2 regions of the Aequorivita sp. KMM 9714 genome follow, and region 1 is predicted to be linked to the other one. Evidence: riboswitches for the same ligand, from Rfam matches in the RefSeq annotation. Region 1 holds a riboswitch; the other holds the start of a gene.
The links. Region 1 has a riboswitch for S-adenosylmethionine ahead of G3A46_RS14370 (hypothetical protein). Riboswitches for the same ligand answer to the same signal wherever they lie in the genome.
Positions count from the first base shown of each region.

Region 2: linked by a shared signal. The riboswitch ahead of G3A46_RS09720 (O-acetylhomoserine aminocarboxypropyltransferase/cysteine synthase family protein) and the one ahead of G3A46_RS14370 (hypothetical protein) in region 1 are both predicted to bind S-adenosylmethionine.

Region 1 is NZ_JAAGRO010000004.1:109,639-117,302, forward strand. It holds gene G3A46_RS10750 (two-component regulator propeller domain-containing protein) at 1-689, opposite strand, end outside; tRNA gene G3A46_RS10755 (tRNA-Ser) at 905-989, shown strand; SAM-I-IV-variant riboswitch at 1,571-1,668, shown strand; gene G3A46_RS14370 (hypothetical protein) at 1,837-2,658, shown strand; gene G3A46_RS10765 (hypothetical protein) at 2,676-3,116, shown strand; gene G3A46_RS10770 (DUF6557 family protein) at 3,186-3,605, shown strand; gene G3A46_RS10775 (efflux RND transporter periplasmic adaptor subunit) at 4,012-5,751, opposite strand; gene G3A46_RS10780 (DUF305 domain-containing protein) at 5,765-6,247, opposite strand; gene G3A46_RS10785 (TolC family protein) at 6,272-7,540, opposite strand; gene G3A46_RS10790 (four helix bundle protein) at 7,533-7,664, opposite strand, start outside.
Region 2 is NZ_JAAGRO010000003.1:204,032-211,695, forward strand. It holds gene G3A46_RS09710 (M20/M25/M40 family metallo-hydrolase) at 70-1,614, shown strand; gene metK (methionine adenosyltransferase) at 1,773-3,029, opposite strand; SAM riboswitch class I at 3,392-3,510, shown strand; gene G3A46_RS09720 (O-acetylhomoserine aminocarboxypropyltransferase/cysteine synthase family protein) at 3,627-4,922, shown strand; gene G3A46_RS09725 (alpha/beta fold hydrolase) at 4,946-5,920, shown strand; gene G3A46_RS09730 (aspartate kinase) at 5,952-7,094, shown strand; gene G3A46_RS09735 (OsmC family protein) at 7,215-7,649, shown strand.

The DNA of each region.
Region 1 (7,664 bases):
TGCTGCTTTATAAAAAGTCCTTTTCCGTAACTCCCTATATAAAGAGTTTTGTTGGTGGATTGAGCGAGTGCACTAAAGTTTGTAGCAGGAAGAATTTCTTGAAATTCATAGATATCATTTTTTATTTCGAAATAGCCGTTTGCAGTAGTCGCTAAGATAGTTTGATTGTCAGTTTGCAGAAAATCGTAAATAGTATGTCGAGCATCTTTTGAATTTAAAAACTGAAGGGTGTCTTTTGTTTGGCTATTAATTTTATAAATACCATTTTCAAAAGTCCCTAAGTAATAGTTATCTGAAGTATCTTGAATAAGCGTGCTTATATTTTCGAGATTAGAAATAATTTTAAAACTATCGGTCTCCGAATTATACTTTTCTAAATTTCCAGAATTAGAAGTAATCCAAATATCTCCGGTTCTCGCTACGTATATTTTCCCCAATTTACTATAGGTTGCACGAGTTACATCTTCAAATTGAATATCATAATGAGTAAAGTCGCGTCCATCGTATTTATTGAGTCCGTCTTGAGTTGCAAACCAGATATACCCAGTACTGTCTTGCGCTATACTTACCACACTATTTTGCGATAAACCATGTTCTACGGTAAGTTCTCTAAAAGCCACTTGCTTTTTACTCTGCGGAAAGACAAAGTTTGTCAAGAATAATGTGACAATTAGCGTAAAAACCTTCATTTGGCATATTTAGTTCTTTAAAGTTAATGAAAAAATTACTGCGCTGTTGTTTATGCAAGGTTCTTATTTTCAAATTGTTGCAAAGCCTTTTATTTCGCTGCATTACTGAGCTAAAATTTTAACAAATAAAAACTTTAAAAAATGAATAGGATATTTAAAAAAGCTTTTTATATTTGCAGTCTCGTAAGCAAAACGCTTATGAAACGCATACCACAGGAGAAATGGCAGAGTGGTCGAATGCGGCAGTCTTGAAAACTGTTGAGGGTCACACCTCCGGGGGTTCGAATCCCTCTTTCTCCGCAAAAGGAAACCCACAACTTTTTAGTTGTGGGTTTTTTATTTATTGCAACGACTCAAGCCCCTTCGGCTTGACAGGAGTGGAAATAAATAAAAAACCTAGCATCGCCTTTTTCTGGCTATGCGTGGGTTTCTATGGTTGTTCAAGATTTCTTTTTGGGATCAAATTAATAATCCCTCTTTCTCCGCAAAAAGCCCCATAAACATTAAGTTTACGGGCTTTGTTTTTTTGGAGTAATTTGGAGTCACGCCCAATTGTTGTGTTTATGACTCATAGAATAGTCTACTGAGTCTCACTTTTCTTCAAAAGTATCATTGCGGGAACTTCCTTTTTTGATGTTAAACCCAACAACAAATCTTACCCCATATATCCGAAATACATTTTTAGGTTGAAATCACAATTTTATAAATTACAAAACTTGTCTCCTCCCCTAAAATTTTCAAATTTCAACTTTCCTTTATAAAGCTCTAATTCTTCAATAATTATAATCCCCTTTAATACAGAATCGCCTTGAAATGTCATTAAGTTTTGAGTAGAATTTAGGTTTTAACCTTTCATTTACGCTTATTTTTCATTATATTCGTGATATCATTACGAATCACTTTTAAGTGATAGCAACCCGCCTAAACAGGCAAAGGTGCTTAAACAATGAGCCTACTTTTAGGAACAATATGTTTTACCCTTTTTACAAAAATTTACCGAATTGACTTAATGTGTTTTTTAAAACTAAAAACGCTAAATGACTTAATTTCAAACTTCACAATTTCAAGCTAGGAAACAATTGTGTAAGTGTTGGATAGGCATGACCAATACAAATATTGAACTACATATTAATCTTAAATACTTTCTATGAAAACACCTACTATCGGAAAAATTTTAAATGAGTACCACGAATTTTTGACAGAATATGAAATAAAAAAAGTGAGAGAGGTTCAAAAACAACCCTCCAACTTCGATACGCAAGTTGAAAATTTAAAATCTGCATTATTCTCAGAGGAATGGGATTTTATGACAAGAGAAATTGCAGATGAAGGCAACCCAATGTCTCAAGAATACACAGACAGAGTAAACAAAAAAAGAGCAGCCTTTGGGGTCACTCCAATAAACGAAGCTGGCTGTTCCACCGATAAATCATCCGATTACTTCTGTGAAGAAGTTGTACGACAAACCAAAAACTACACAGAATATCACAATCATAAAAAGAATAAAACCAAACAAGTCGTTTTTGTTGATATGGATAATGTATTGGTAGATTTCAAATCTGGAATTGACAAAATTTCGGAAGAAGACAAAAAGAAATATGCGGGAAACTTAGACGAGGTGCCTGGTATTTTTTCTCTAATGGAACCTTATGAAGGCGCTATTGAAGGGTATAAATGGCTTTCCGAAAATTTTGACACCTACATACTTTCTACTGCTCCTTGGGAAAACCCATCTGCTTGGTCGGATAAACTACTGTGGGTAAAAAAACACTTACCTGAAGTTGCTTACAAACGATTAATCCTTTCACATAATAAACAGCTAGCTAAGGGGGATTTTCTAATTGACGACAGAAAAGCAAATGGAGCGGGAGAATTTAAAGGTAAACATATTCACTTTGGTCCAGAAGGAAAAGATTTTGCCGATTGGAAAACAGTTGTTACTTATATGAAGAGCCTTACTATCACATAATATCAGATAAAATCAACTTGGGCTTAGAACTTAAAATCATTGAAGATTTATTGATTAAAGAGAAAATTGACTCCAATCTGGTTTCGATAATTCTTGAATATGCATCTATCAAACAAAAACTCAATTCATCGGATGATCAATCTTGGTATTTTAAAAAAGGTAGTAGTGGATTAAATGCTAAGCTACACTCACTAAACACTGAATACGAAAGCATTAAAACGCTATTTAATGCGAAATCAACCGATTATTTTATTCAACTAATCAATAAGAATAACTCGTTTATATCAAAGTTTGATCAAAATTCTATGAACGCTGTGGCTTACACAAGTATTGGTTTCCTTAAAAGTCAGAATAAATTTTATAATGATTTAATATTCTTAAAAAGTAAAACAAAATCTCTACTGCCATTGGAGCATTATTTACAAAATCTAGAAGATTTAATTGAAATAATGGATTAATTAGTTGTTCAAAGTAAAGCGAACTATTAATTTTCGTTCTAGTTATGAAGATATAATAAAAACAAAATAATGACTTTTAAAGACCTCGTACAAAACAATTCTTGGAGCAATATTCAAAACGTTTTCTTAGAAGTTTATCCCGAAGCTGAAGAGAATATGGAAGGATACAAAATTGTATTCGAAAAACTGCAAACAATGAAGCCTGAGAAAATAGATATGTCTATTATTATAAAAGCTGAAATTGATGAAGATGAAAAATACTTTGATGTATCTGGACTATATAACAATCCTAAAACTGAAGAAGAGAAATATTCCCAAGGCATAGAGTTTACGCCTTGGCGCCAATGGCTAGGTATGGAAATTAATCTCGAGAGTTTAAACCATTTCTCAGAAACAGAGATTATCGTTCATTGTCTTTATGAAATGACTTTCGCTGGATTTTCTGAAACCGAGATTCAAAATGTTTTAAAAAGACCTTGCAGTAAATAAGTTTAACTTCAACAATTTTAACTCATTAAAGCTCATTATCCCAATAAATATCGATAGGATTTTGGGCTTTTATCATTTGCAAAATCTTTGAGTATTTCTTCTAATTGAAAGAGACACATCAAATCCTACTGCCTACACAACCAAACCAAAAGACATCTAGATAGAATGCTGAAGAACCTGATAAATATTGGATTGTAGCTACCTGGTCTGAAATTAAGTCTAGCATCGGCTTAACAAAAAATCAATTTATAATTTAGCCTAATACTTGAGTCAACATTAAGTTTTGAGGGTTTAATTTCTTTGTAAAATGTAAAAAAGTTAGGTTTTAAATAATTAAAACGAGAAACGCTTTCAATATAGAAGCGCCCCTCGTTCAGTTTTACATTTTATATTAATAAATATCGTCTTACTCTATCTCTTCCGATACCTCTCCGCACCTCAGCATACTGGCTCCATAGTACGGATTCAAGATACCTTCTTCAGTACTTAGCCAAAATGCACCTTTATCGTTATTAACCATTGGACAAAAATCAACATATACTTTTTGATTGATACCGAAGGTTTTTACTGCGTTTATCAGATAGTTTGACAGTGTTTCAAAATAATCTCTTTGTTCTTTAATATCAGAAGTTTTAGAGATTGCTTCTGCAGCAGTTTGAAGTTCCTTTTCCAATTCCATCCAATGACTGTGGCCTGGCTCTTCTTTTAATAGCTTCATATCAACTTTTTGTATGCTTTTAAGTAAATCTGAAGCCGCTGTTTTAGGTTTTTCTGAATCATCATTTACCAACGCTTTTTCAATTACCATATAGTCATCAAAAACTGCTTTTAACTGTTTTTGAAATTCTGAAGACACTTTTTGTCTTCCGATATCGGCTATTTTTTTTGAAGTATCCTCCTGAGTATGATCCTGTGAATTCATCATACTCTTTTTCCCTTGAAGTTGTGCTGCCGAATCTACGGTAAATGTACCATTAACCACTACCTCTTCTCCATTTTTAAGTCCATCCGTAATTATATAGTTTTCACCATTTTTCACGCCCAAGCTTACTTCGCGCATTTCGAAAATTGGTTCGTCAGGATTTGTTTTCACATAAACCAATGATCTATTTCCCGTCCAAAGTACTGCAGAAGCAGGAACGCTAATTACCGATTCATTCCCAACATTTTTTGGAAGATTTACTTTAGAAGTAACAAACATTCCAGGTTTAAACAACCCTTCTCTATTATTTAAAGTTGCTCTTACAGAAACAGTTCTAGATTGAGTATTTAAAATTGGGTCGATAAAAGATACGGTAGCTTCAAACTCTTTGTTTGGATAAGCATTAGTGGTAACTGTGATTTTCTGACCTTCTTTTAATTGAGAAATCTGGTTTTCGTAAGCATCAAACATAGCCCAAACTGTACCTAAATCACTTACTCTTACAATTGGTTGCCCCTGCTTAACATAGTCGCCTTCTTCCGCCAATTTTTCTGAAACTGTTCCAGAAACCGTTGCGTAAATAGGGAAGTTTTCACGTACTTTTCCTGATGTTTCAATCTGATTGATTTGAGCTTCTGACAGCTTCCACAATTTTAATTTATTTCGAACTGCTTTATACAATGTAGGTTGCGATTCTTTCATGGAGGCTGCTGTTAAAAGCTCTTGCTGAGCAGCAACTAAGGATGGAGCGTAAATTGTTGCTAACAACTGACCTCTATTCACTTTTTCACCCGTAAAATTTACGTTTAATCGCTCTATTCTTCCTTCAAAATAACTTGCTTGTACAGCATTAGCTTCTTCATTAGGCATAATTTTACCAGAAAGAGACATACTATTTTCGTCTTCATCCACAGCATTACCCACTTTTACAGTTTGAATATTTGCCAATGCCATAGCATTTTTGGTCATTCTTATTTCGTTTAATGAAAGCCCTTCAGCTCCCGATTCTGCGGGAATTAAATCCATCCCACAAATTGGGCAGTCTCCAGGTTCGGGTTGCATAATTTGAGGGTGCATAGAGCAAGTCCACATTTCGTTAGCTGCAGATTCCCCTGAATGATCGTGACCACCTGTTGTAGATTTAGCATCTCCACCAAATAATAGAAAGCCACCTAAAAGCCCAACAACTAAGGCTATCGCTATATAAATAATATTTTTATTCATCTGATTCTTTATTTTACTTATTGTTTTCTAATCGTTTAATCATAGCTTTCATTTCGGCTATTTCTTTTTCTTGTGCTTTTATAATGTCGTTTGCGAGTTTTTTTACCTCTGGATCTTTTATATCCGCTCTTTCACTAGTTAAAATAGCAATAGAATGATGTGGAATCATAGCTCTCATCCACAATACATCGCCAACAATAGGACTTTGAGTTCTAACCAACCCAAGAGCAGAAACAAACAGAACTAAACTCCCCAATAGTATTGCAATGTTCTTTTTCTTGTTTTTATACATTTTTCGCATAAAAAACCACATAATTACCGCCATAGTTGAAATACCTAAGCAAGACATATAAAATCTTGTAAGACTAAAATACACGTGGTCTATCTGATAAGTATTCAAATACATAGTGATGTACATAGCCACAAATGAAGCAGCGAGCATCAAAATGAATTTTGTGTATACATTTTTATTGGAATGTTGTTCTGTATTTTTCATAGTGGTAAATTTTAAAAGATTATACTATTCATTTACTATATAATACTCCACAATACTAGACTGTTTAAAATACTCAGCAACAGCTTCTATGCGCTTTATTTGAAACTGAAGTTGTAATTCCTGTACATCTAAAACTTCATTAAAATTGATAGTGCCCGTTTCGTAATTCCTCAATAGAATTTCATTTGCGTTTTCTGCTTGTTTCAAGTTTTTATCTTGAGTTTCAAGTCGAATTCGCGCTGCATCTCTACTTCTTAATGCGGTTTGAAGTTGTGTAAACAAAGTGTTCTGCGAGGCTTCTTTTTGAATGTTTAGTTCCTCATACCTCAACTTATTCTGACGAGCTACAGACTTGAACTTCTTATTAAAAATCGGGATAGAAAGTGTCGCCATAGGCATTACCATATTCGGGGCTTCATTAAAAAGCATATATTCTACCCCTACTCCAAAACTCGGTGCGCTTTCTTTTTTATTAAGGGCATCGGCTTGAGTAACTACCTTATTTAACTCTTCAAACTTTGTCAATTCGGGGTGGAAATTTAAATTTTCAAAATCTATCTCTACCTCTTTTTCTGGAATAGTTAAGCTATCAACAATAGGAATATCAACAACTTCCTTTCGGTTCATAATCTTATTGAAAACAGTTTGCTCTGAAGCAAAATCCTGTGCCAATACCATTTTCCTTTCGGCTAAATCATTCTGCCTCATTTGAAGTCGCAATACAGAAACTGCAGACGCTTGTCCTACTTCCACAGAGGTTAAAGCCATTTGCTCATAAACCTTTAAAAGCTGAATATTAGAATCTAATACCTGTTGTTTTTTTGCTATTTCATACAAACGATAATAGGATTGCGACAAGGCCAAGGCAATTTTTCTTTTAGCGATTTCAATCTCAACTAAATCTGCGTCAGCCATAGCATTTGCATATTTTTCGCGTGCTGCAATAGTTCCAAACCAAGGCAGCATTTGCATAACCGAAAACTCTGCTTGTTGCATCATCGGCATATTTCCTTCTCCAAACATATACCCTCCTGAAAACTGAGTATCGGGTAAGGCATTAACCTCAGCTATTTTTTCAGTTGAAATTGCATGCTGCTTTTCCACCGCTTGAATATTTGGGTTGTTTTCTAGGGCCTCTTCAATATAGGTTTGCAAATTTTGTGAATAACCAAAACTACTCATCAACACTAAAAAGATTAAAGATAGAAGTTGGATGCTAGAAGCTGGAAGCCTGAAATGCGACTTTAACATTTGTGTATTCACTTTTACTTTTATGAAATTTATTTTATTCATAGCTTTTCCAGTTTTGATATAATTTGGTCAACATTTTTCCTATTTGTTCATTGCGTTTAGTAAATTCGGAGTGCTCTTCTTTTTCTATATAATTACAAGCCAAGGCATAGTCTAGCCAATCTTG
Region 2 (7,664 bases), on a different contig from region 1:
TTAATCTGAAATAAATTGTAGTTTTAGCATTTACATTTAAAATTTGACACTGAACACAAACCCCTCATTATGAAAAAACTATTGACCCTTGCCTTTTTGATGTCGGCAACCTTTACAATTTCTGCACAAGAAAAAGATCCTGTAATTGATAACATTTTAAAGGAGGCTTACGAAAATTCACAACTAGAAACTCTTGGTCACGAATTAATGGACGACATTGGTCCGCGATTGGTGGGAACCCCACAAATGCAAAAAGCACACGATTGGGCGGTTGCAAAATATAAATCTTGGGGTATTTCTGCTGAGAATCAACAGTATGGTGAATGGAAAGCTTGGGAGCGAGGTATTACTCATATAGATATGGTTCACCCTAGAGTACAATCTTTAAACGGAACTCAACTAGCTTGGAATCCTGGAACATCAAAAAAAGGTGTTACTGCTGAATGTATTATTCTTCCAGAAGTAAAAGATTCTATATCATTTCAAAAATGGCTTCCTAATGTAAAAGGTAAGTTTGTGATGATTGCTATGAAACAGACCACAGGAAGACCTGATTATAACTGGGAAGAATGGGCAACTCCAGAGTCTTTTGAAAAAATGAAAAATGAAAGAGAAGCTCAAACTAAGGCTTGGAATGAAAATATTAGTAGAACAGGTTACAACCGAAGAAGTATTATTTCTGCATTAGAAGATGCAGGTGCAGCTGGAATTATTGATAGCTATTGGTCTAAAGGTTTTGGTGCTAATAAAATTTTTGGAGCGCGTACTAAGAAAATACCAACTGTAGATATTCAATTGGAGGATTACACTATGTTATATAGAATGGTTGAGCATGGTGATAAACCTAGAATAAATATAATAGCACAATCTAAAGACTTAGGTGTAGCTCCTGCTTTCAACACTATTGCTGAAATTAAAGGAACTGAAAAACCAGACGAATATGTAATTCTTTCTGCTCATTTTGATTCATGGGACGGAGGAACAGGTGCTACAGACAACGGTACAGGAACTCTTGTGATGATGGAAGCAATGCGTATTTTGAAAAAAGTGTACCCAAATCCTAAACGTACAATTCTAGCTGGGCATTGGGGAAGTGAAGAGCAAGGACTAAACGGATCTTCTGCCTTTGTTGCCGACAATCCAGAAATCGTAAAAAATATGCAAGCAGCTTTTAACCAAGATAATGGTACAGGAAGAGCTGTTAAAATTAACGGGGCAGGATTCTTACACTCTTACGATTATATTTCTCGTTGGTTAGCTGCAGTGCCAGATACTATTAGCAAACATATTGAAACAACTTTTCCAGGATGGCCGTCAAGTGGAGGTTCAGACAATGCTAGTTTTGTAGCTGCGGGTGCACCTGCTTTTAATTTGAGCTCTTTAAGCTGGAGTTATTGGAACTATACTTGGCACACCAACTTAGATACCTATGATAAAATTGTTTTTGACGATGTGCAACACAATGCTATTCTAGCTGCAATCATGGCTTATAAAGCTTCGGAAGATCCAGAGTTTACCTCTAGAGAGCAAATAAATCTTCCAATTAATAAAAGAACTGGCGAGCAACAAAAGTGGCCTACGCCAAGAACTCCAGAGAGAAAAGGAGGAATGTAAACATTAAATGCACCAAATAAAAAATCCCAAATTCCAAAAGATGAACCTTTAGAATTTGGGATTTATAATTTTTGTCAGTTCAAGCGCAGTCGAGAACTACGAATTGTGTATGATTCCGACCTGACGGGTGTTAGATCCGTTTGTCCTGACATTGTAATTTAAATTCCAAAAGCTTCCTTCACTTCATCAACATACTCCAAATTCTCCCAAGTGAAAAGCTCAACTTCTTTTTCTACTTTCCCATTGTATGGGCTTTCGAAAGTTTTAGTGATTTTCTGTGGAGTTCTTCCCATATGTCCATAAGCAGCCGTTTCAGAATAAATAGGTTCTCTAAGTTTTAATCTTTTTTCAATTGCAGCTGGACGCATGTCGAAAATCTTTGCAACTTTTTCAGCAATCTCACCATCAGTAAGATCTACGTTTTTAGAGTTGTAAGTGTTTACTAAAATTGAAGTAGGTTCTACTACACCAATAGCATAACTTACCTGTACCAAAATCTCATCAGCTACACCTGCAGCAACAAGGTTTTTAGCAATATGTCTAGCCGCATAGGCTGCACTTCTATCAACTTTACTCGGGTCTTTTCCGCTGAAAGCACCACCACCGTGAGCACCTTTTCCACCGTAGGTATCAACGATTATTTTTCTTCCTGTTAAGCCTGTATCTCCGTGTGGTCCACCAATAACAAATTTTCCAGTTGGATTAATATGATAAGTAATATCATCATTAAATAATTTTTGAACGTGCTCAGGGAATTGCTTTTTAACGCGAGGAATAAGAATTTTCTTTACGTCATTTTCAATTTTTTTGAGCATAACCTTGTCGTCCTCATCAAAGTCGTCGTGCTGTGTAGAAACAACAATTGTAACAATTTTTTGAGGAATATTGTCATCGCTATATTCAATTGTAACCTGGCTTTTTGAATCGGGACGCAAATATTTTATTTCGTCCTCTTCTCTCCTAAGCGCTGCCAATTCATACATTATTTTGTGTGAGATATCTAATGCCAATGGCATATAATTTTCTGTTTCTTTAGTAGCATAGCCAAACATCATTCCTTGGTCTCCTGCACCTTGTTCCTCTTTATTTTCGCGATCTACACCTTGGTTAATATCTTGGGATTGTTCGTGAATTAAAGAAATAACCCCACAAGAATCTCCACTGAATTTATAAGCGCCTTTTGTGTAACCAATCTTATTAATTACATCACGAGCAATAGTTTGTACATCTAGGTAAGTATTGCTTTTTACTTCACCAGCAAGAACAACCTGTCCGGTGGTAACTAAGGTTTCACAAGCAACTTTACTTTCGGGGTCGAAAGCTAAAAAATTATCTAAAAGCGCATCACTAATTTGATCTGCAACTTTGTCTGGATGTCCTTCAGAAACACTTTCTGATGTAAATAAATAAGCCATAATCTATATTTGAATTTTTAAAAAAATATTAAAAACGACCTGGAATAAAATATTTTAAGACTTGCCTGATGGCGTACGACTAATAATTATGTGAATAGCCTAAAGTCCTATATTTTATAGTCTTAAGTCATTTTTATTTAAAAAGAAGATTTGACGGGTCGCGACCTTGGGAAGTTCTCACTGCCTTTAGCATTTTTTAGGGAGGTTGCAATCAGTCAAATCTTTCCTCTTAAATTATCTGCTGCAAAAGTATAGAATTAAAATGAACTGAAGATTTGTTTTAAAAATTTTTGACAAAAAATTAGGTTATTAATTTTTTCCGCCCCTATATTTGCACACACAAAGTTCAAACTTTTATTGAAATGTTATCAAGAAAGGCCGAGGGAATAGACCCTATGACGCCTTAGCAACCCTTTCTCCGGAATGAAGGTGCTACATTCTACAACGATCCCGAATTATTAGGATTGAAGATAGATAACGACAAGTCAGTTTCTTTTCTGAAGCTGCTTTTCATTTATTCTTTTTAACATTTTTCTATTGTCCCGAATTTATTTCGGGATTGGTTTAATCTATTTATTAACTCAAAAAATTAGAAAAATGAGTGCAAAACACAATTTCGCAACAAACTTGTTGCACGCAGGACATGATGTAATTGCAAACGGTGGAACTAGAGCAGTCCCAATTTACCAAACTACCAGCTACGTTTTTAGAGATACAGACCATGCGGCAAATCTTTTTAATCTCTCTGAGACAGGATATATTTATTCTCGTCTAAACAACCCAACTTGCGATGTCTTGGAAAAACGATTAGCAGCTTTGGAAGGCGGTATTGGTGCAGTTACAACAGCTTCTGGTGCAGCTGCTGTTTCTACAGCATTGTTGACGCTGCTTCGTGCTGGCGATCATATAGTGGCTTCCAGTAGTTTGTATGGTGGAACCTTTAATTTGCTGAATGTAACCTTACCGCGGTTAGGAATTACAACAACTTTTGTAGATGCATCAAATCCTGAGAATTTTGGAAATGCCGTTAAGGAAAATACGAGAGTAATATTTATCGAATCTGTAGGAAATCCAAAGTTGGATGTATTAGATATCGAAGTTATTGCTGCTGAAGCTAGAGAGCATAAAATCCCGCTGATTGTTGATAATACCGTTGCTTCCCCAGCCTTATTGCGACCGATTGAATACGGAGCAAACATTGTAATCCATTCACTTACGAAATACATAAACGGAAACGGGACAACTCTTGGAGGGGTTATAATCGACGCTGGTAACTTTGATTGGACCAATGGTAAATTTCCAGAATTTACTGAGCCATCTGCAGGATACCACGGATTGATTTACGCTGATGTTTTAAAAGAAGCTGCTTTTATTGCTAAAGTTAGACTAGAAGGTCTTCGCGATTTTGGTGCAGCGTTGAGTCCGTTTAGTGCTTTTCAAATTTTACAAGGGTTAGAAACCTTAGAAATCAGAATAAAAAAGCACAGTGAAAATGCACTGAATTTTGCTAAATGGTTACAAAATAGAAAGGAAGTAGCTTGGGTAAATTACCCAGGTTTGGAAGATAACAAGTATTATAATTTAGCTCAAAAGTATCTTCCAGTAGGGCAAAGCGGACTTGTAACTTTTGGTGTAAAAGGCGGATATGAAAGTGCTAAAAAAGTAGTTGATAGCGTAAAAGTTTTTTCACTTTTAGCAAATATTGGCGATACAAAATCTTTAATTATACATCCTGCAAGTACCACTCACCAACAATTAAATGAAGTAGATCAAGCCTCATCTGGCGTGTCTCAAGATTTAATTAGACTTTCCGTGGGATTGGAAAATATAGAAGATCTAAAAGCTGATTTAGAACAAGCGTTTCAGGAAGTTTTTAAAGAGCAATTGGTTTAAATAATCTTCTTATAGCTAAGATAATGTCTCAACTCACACAGCTAAAAATAAAAGAATACACTACACAAAGTGGTTTGTGCTTAAAAAACCTTCCCTTAACCTATCAGGTTTTTGGGAAGGAATTAGGCTCAGCTCCAATTGTTTTGGTAACTCACGCGCTAACTGGAAACAGCAATGTATGTGGTGAAAACGGTTGGTGGAAAGCTTTAATTGGTCCTGAAAAATGTATAAATACTAATAAATACACCATTCTTTCATTCAATATTCCAGGGAATGGATACGATGGTTTTCTCATTAAAAATTATGAAGACATCACAACCTACGATGTTGCTAATTGGTTTATAAACGGATTAGAACAACTTAAAATTTCATCAGTATTTGCTGGAATCGGGGGTTCATTAGGAGGAAGTATTTTATGGCAAATGGCAGTTTTAAAACCTGCATTATTTCAGAAGTTAATTCCTATTGCTACCGATTGGAAAGCTACCGATTGGGTAATTGCACAATGCAGAGTGCAAAAGCAACTATTAAATAATTCAGAAAATCCTGTTCACGATGCACGCATTCACGCGATGACATTTTACAGAACACCACAGTCTCTTAAACAAAAATTTAATAGAAGTTTAAATGAAATTGCTCCACTTTATAATGTAGAAAGTTGGTTGCTTCATCACGGTAATACGTTGCAAAACCGCTTTCATTTACAAGCCTATAAGTTGATGAATCATTTATTGATGACTGCCGGTTTAGAATCTGAAGATGAGTTTTTACAATTAGCTTCAACAATTGAAGGAGATATTCATTTGGTCGGAATAGATAGCGACGGATTTTATTTAAATGAAGAAATAAAACAGACGTATTCTTTATTAAAAACTAAAAAAAGTAAAGTGCATTTTTCTGAAATAAATTCTATTCACGGACACGATGCATTTTTAATAGAATACGAACAATTGGCGGAAATTCTGAACCCCATTTTTAATTCAGAAGACTTGCTGTAAAACAGGCAAGAAATTAATAAAACAATAAAATATGAGCACTCAAGTATTAGATAATGAGGTGTCGAACCTTATAGATTTAAATAATATAAAAAAGAAGAAAATAAATATTGCCATTTTCGGTCATGGGAATGTTGGTCGCCATTTAATAGACCAAATTATATCCTCTAAGGAAGAAATATCTAGAAGGCGCGATTTAGATTTGAATATTTTCGCAGTTGCAAATTCAAAAACGGTTTTGATTAAACAAAAGGGTTTAAAGGAAAACTGGTTGGATGAAAAACAGGAATTTGGACAAAAATTTAGCGTAGAGGATGTTATTTCCTTTGCTAAAAATAACAATCTTCAAAATCTGATTTTAGTGGATAACACGGCTGATGCTGAATTTGTACATAATTATGAAACCTTTGTTGAAAATGGTTTTCAATTGGTATCTTCAAATAAGATTGCCAATACTTTAAACTTGAAATTTTACCAAGACCTTCGAAAAAAGTTAGCTGCTAAAAAGCGTCATTATTTATATGAAACAAATGTTGGAGCTGGACTTCCATTGATAGATACCATCAAACTATTGCATCTTTCAGGAGAAAATATCACTCGTATTCGAGGTGTGTTTTCTGGTTCCCTAAGTTATATATTCAACACATTTTCAGAGTCTGATAGAACTTTTAGTTCAGTATTAAGATCGGCAATTGATAAAGGATATACAGAGCCAGACCCGAGGGAAGACCTTTGTGGTAACGACGTTGGAAGGAAATTGCTTATCTTGGCGCGTGAATTGGATTTGCACAATGAATTGAAAGATATTACAATTCAAAATTTAATTCCTAAGGACTTACGAAACGTTTCAAAAGAAGAGTTTTTGGAGCGACTGAGAGAGTTGGATGTTCCTTTTCAAATTAAAAAGAAAAATCAGCCAAAGGACTTTGTTTTTCGATATGTAGCAGATTTGCACGGCGATTTGTCTAAGGAAACGGGAGCTCTTTTAAATGTAAGTTTAGTAAGTGTTTCTAAAAATAGCATGTTAGGCGCTTTAAAAGGAAGTGATTCAATTTTTGAAATATATACAGAGAGTTACGGTGATAATCCAATTGTAATTCAAGGCGCCGGAGCTGGTGCAGCTGTTACTGCTCGTGGTGTTTTTGGAGATATTTTGAGAATAAGTGATAAAGATTAAAAAAAATATTTAAGACGGCTGCGTTGTAAGAAGTTAGACCTAAAACTAAAAATACGAAAATAGTACTAGGCGTTATTTCTTGCCGTTTTAAGCATTAGTAATAAAAGAAAACTTATAAATATGAAAGTAAATTTAGAGCGTAAAAACGATAAGTTTTTATTTGAAGCAAAAGGAAATTCTGGAGTTCCGGTTTATATAGATAACAAATCAGATGAAGCTTCCAAAGGAGCTAGTCCTATGGAACTTTTGTTAATGGGTGTTGGGGGATGTAGTGCCATTGATGTTATTTCAATATTAAAAAAACAAAGGCAAGAAATTACTTCTTATAAAATGGAAGTAGAAGGTCAACGCGAAGAAGTTCGTGAGGCAAAACCATTTAAAGCTATTCACGTAACACTTTATTTGGAAGGTGATATTGATGAAGCTAAAGCGGTTCGCGCAGCAAAATTAAGCTTCGAGAAATATTGTTCAGTTTCAATAACTATGGAAGCTTCTGTAAAAGTGACATATAGCATTGAGTTAAATGGAAAGAATTTAAATATTCTAGAGGCTTAAGCTAATCTTGTATTA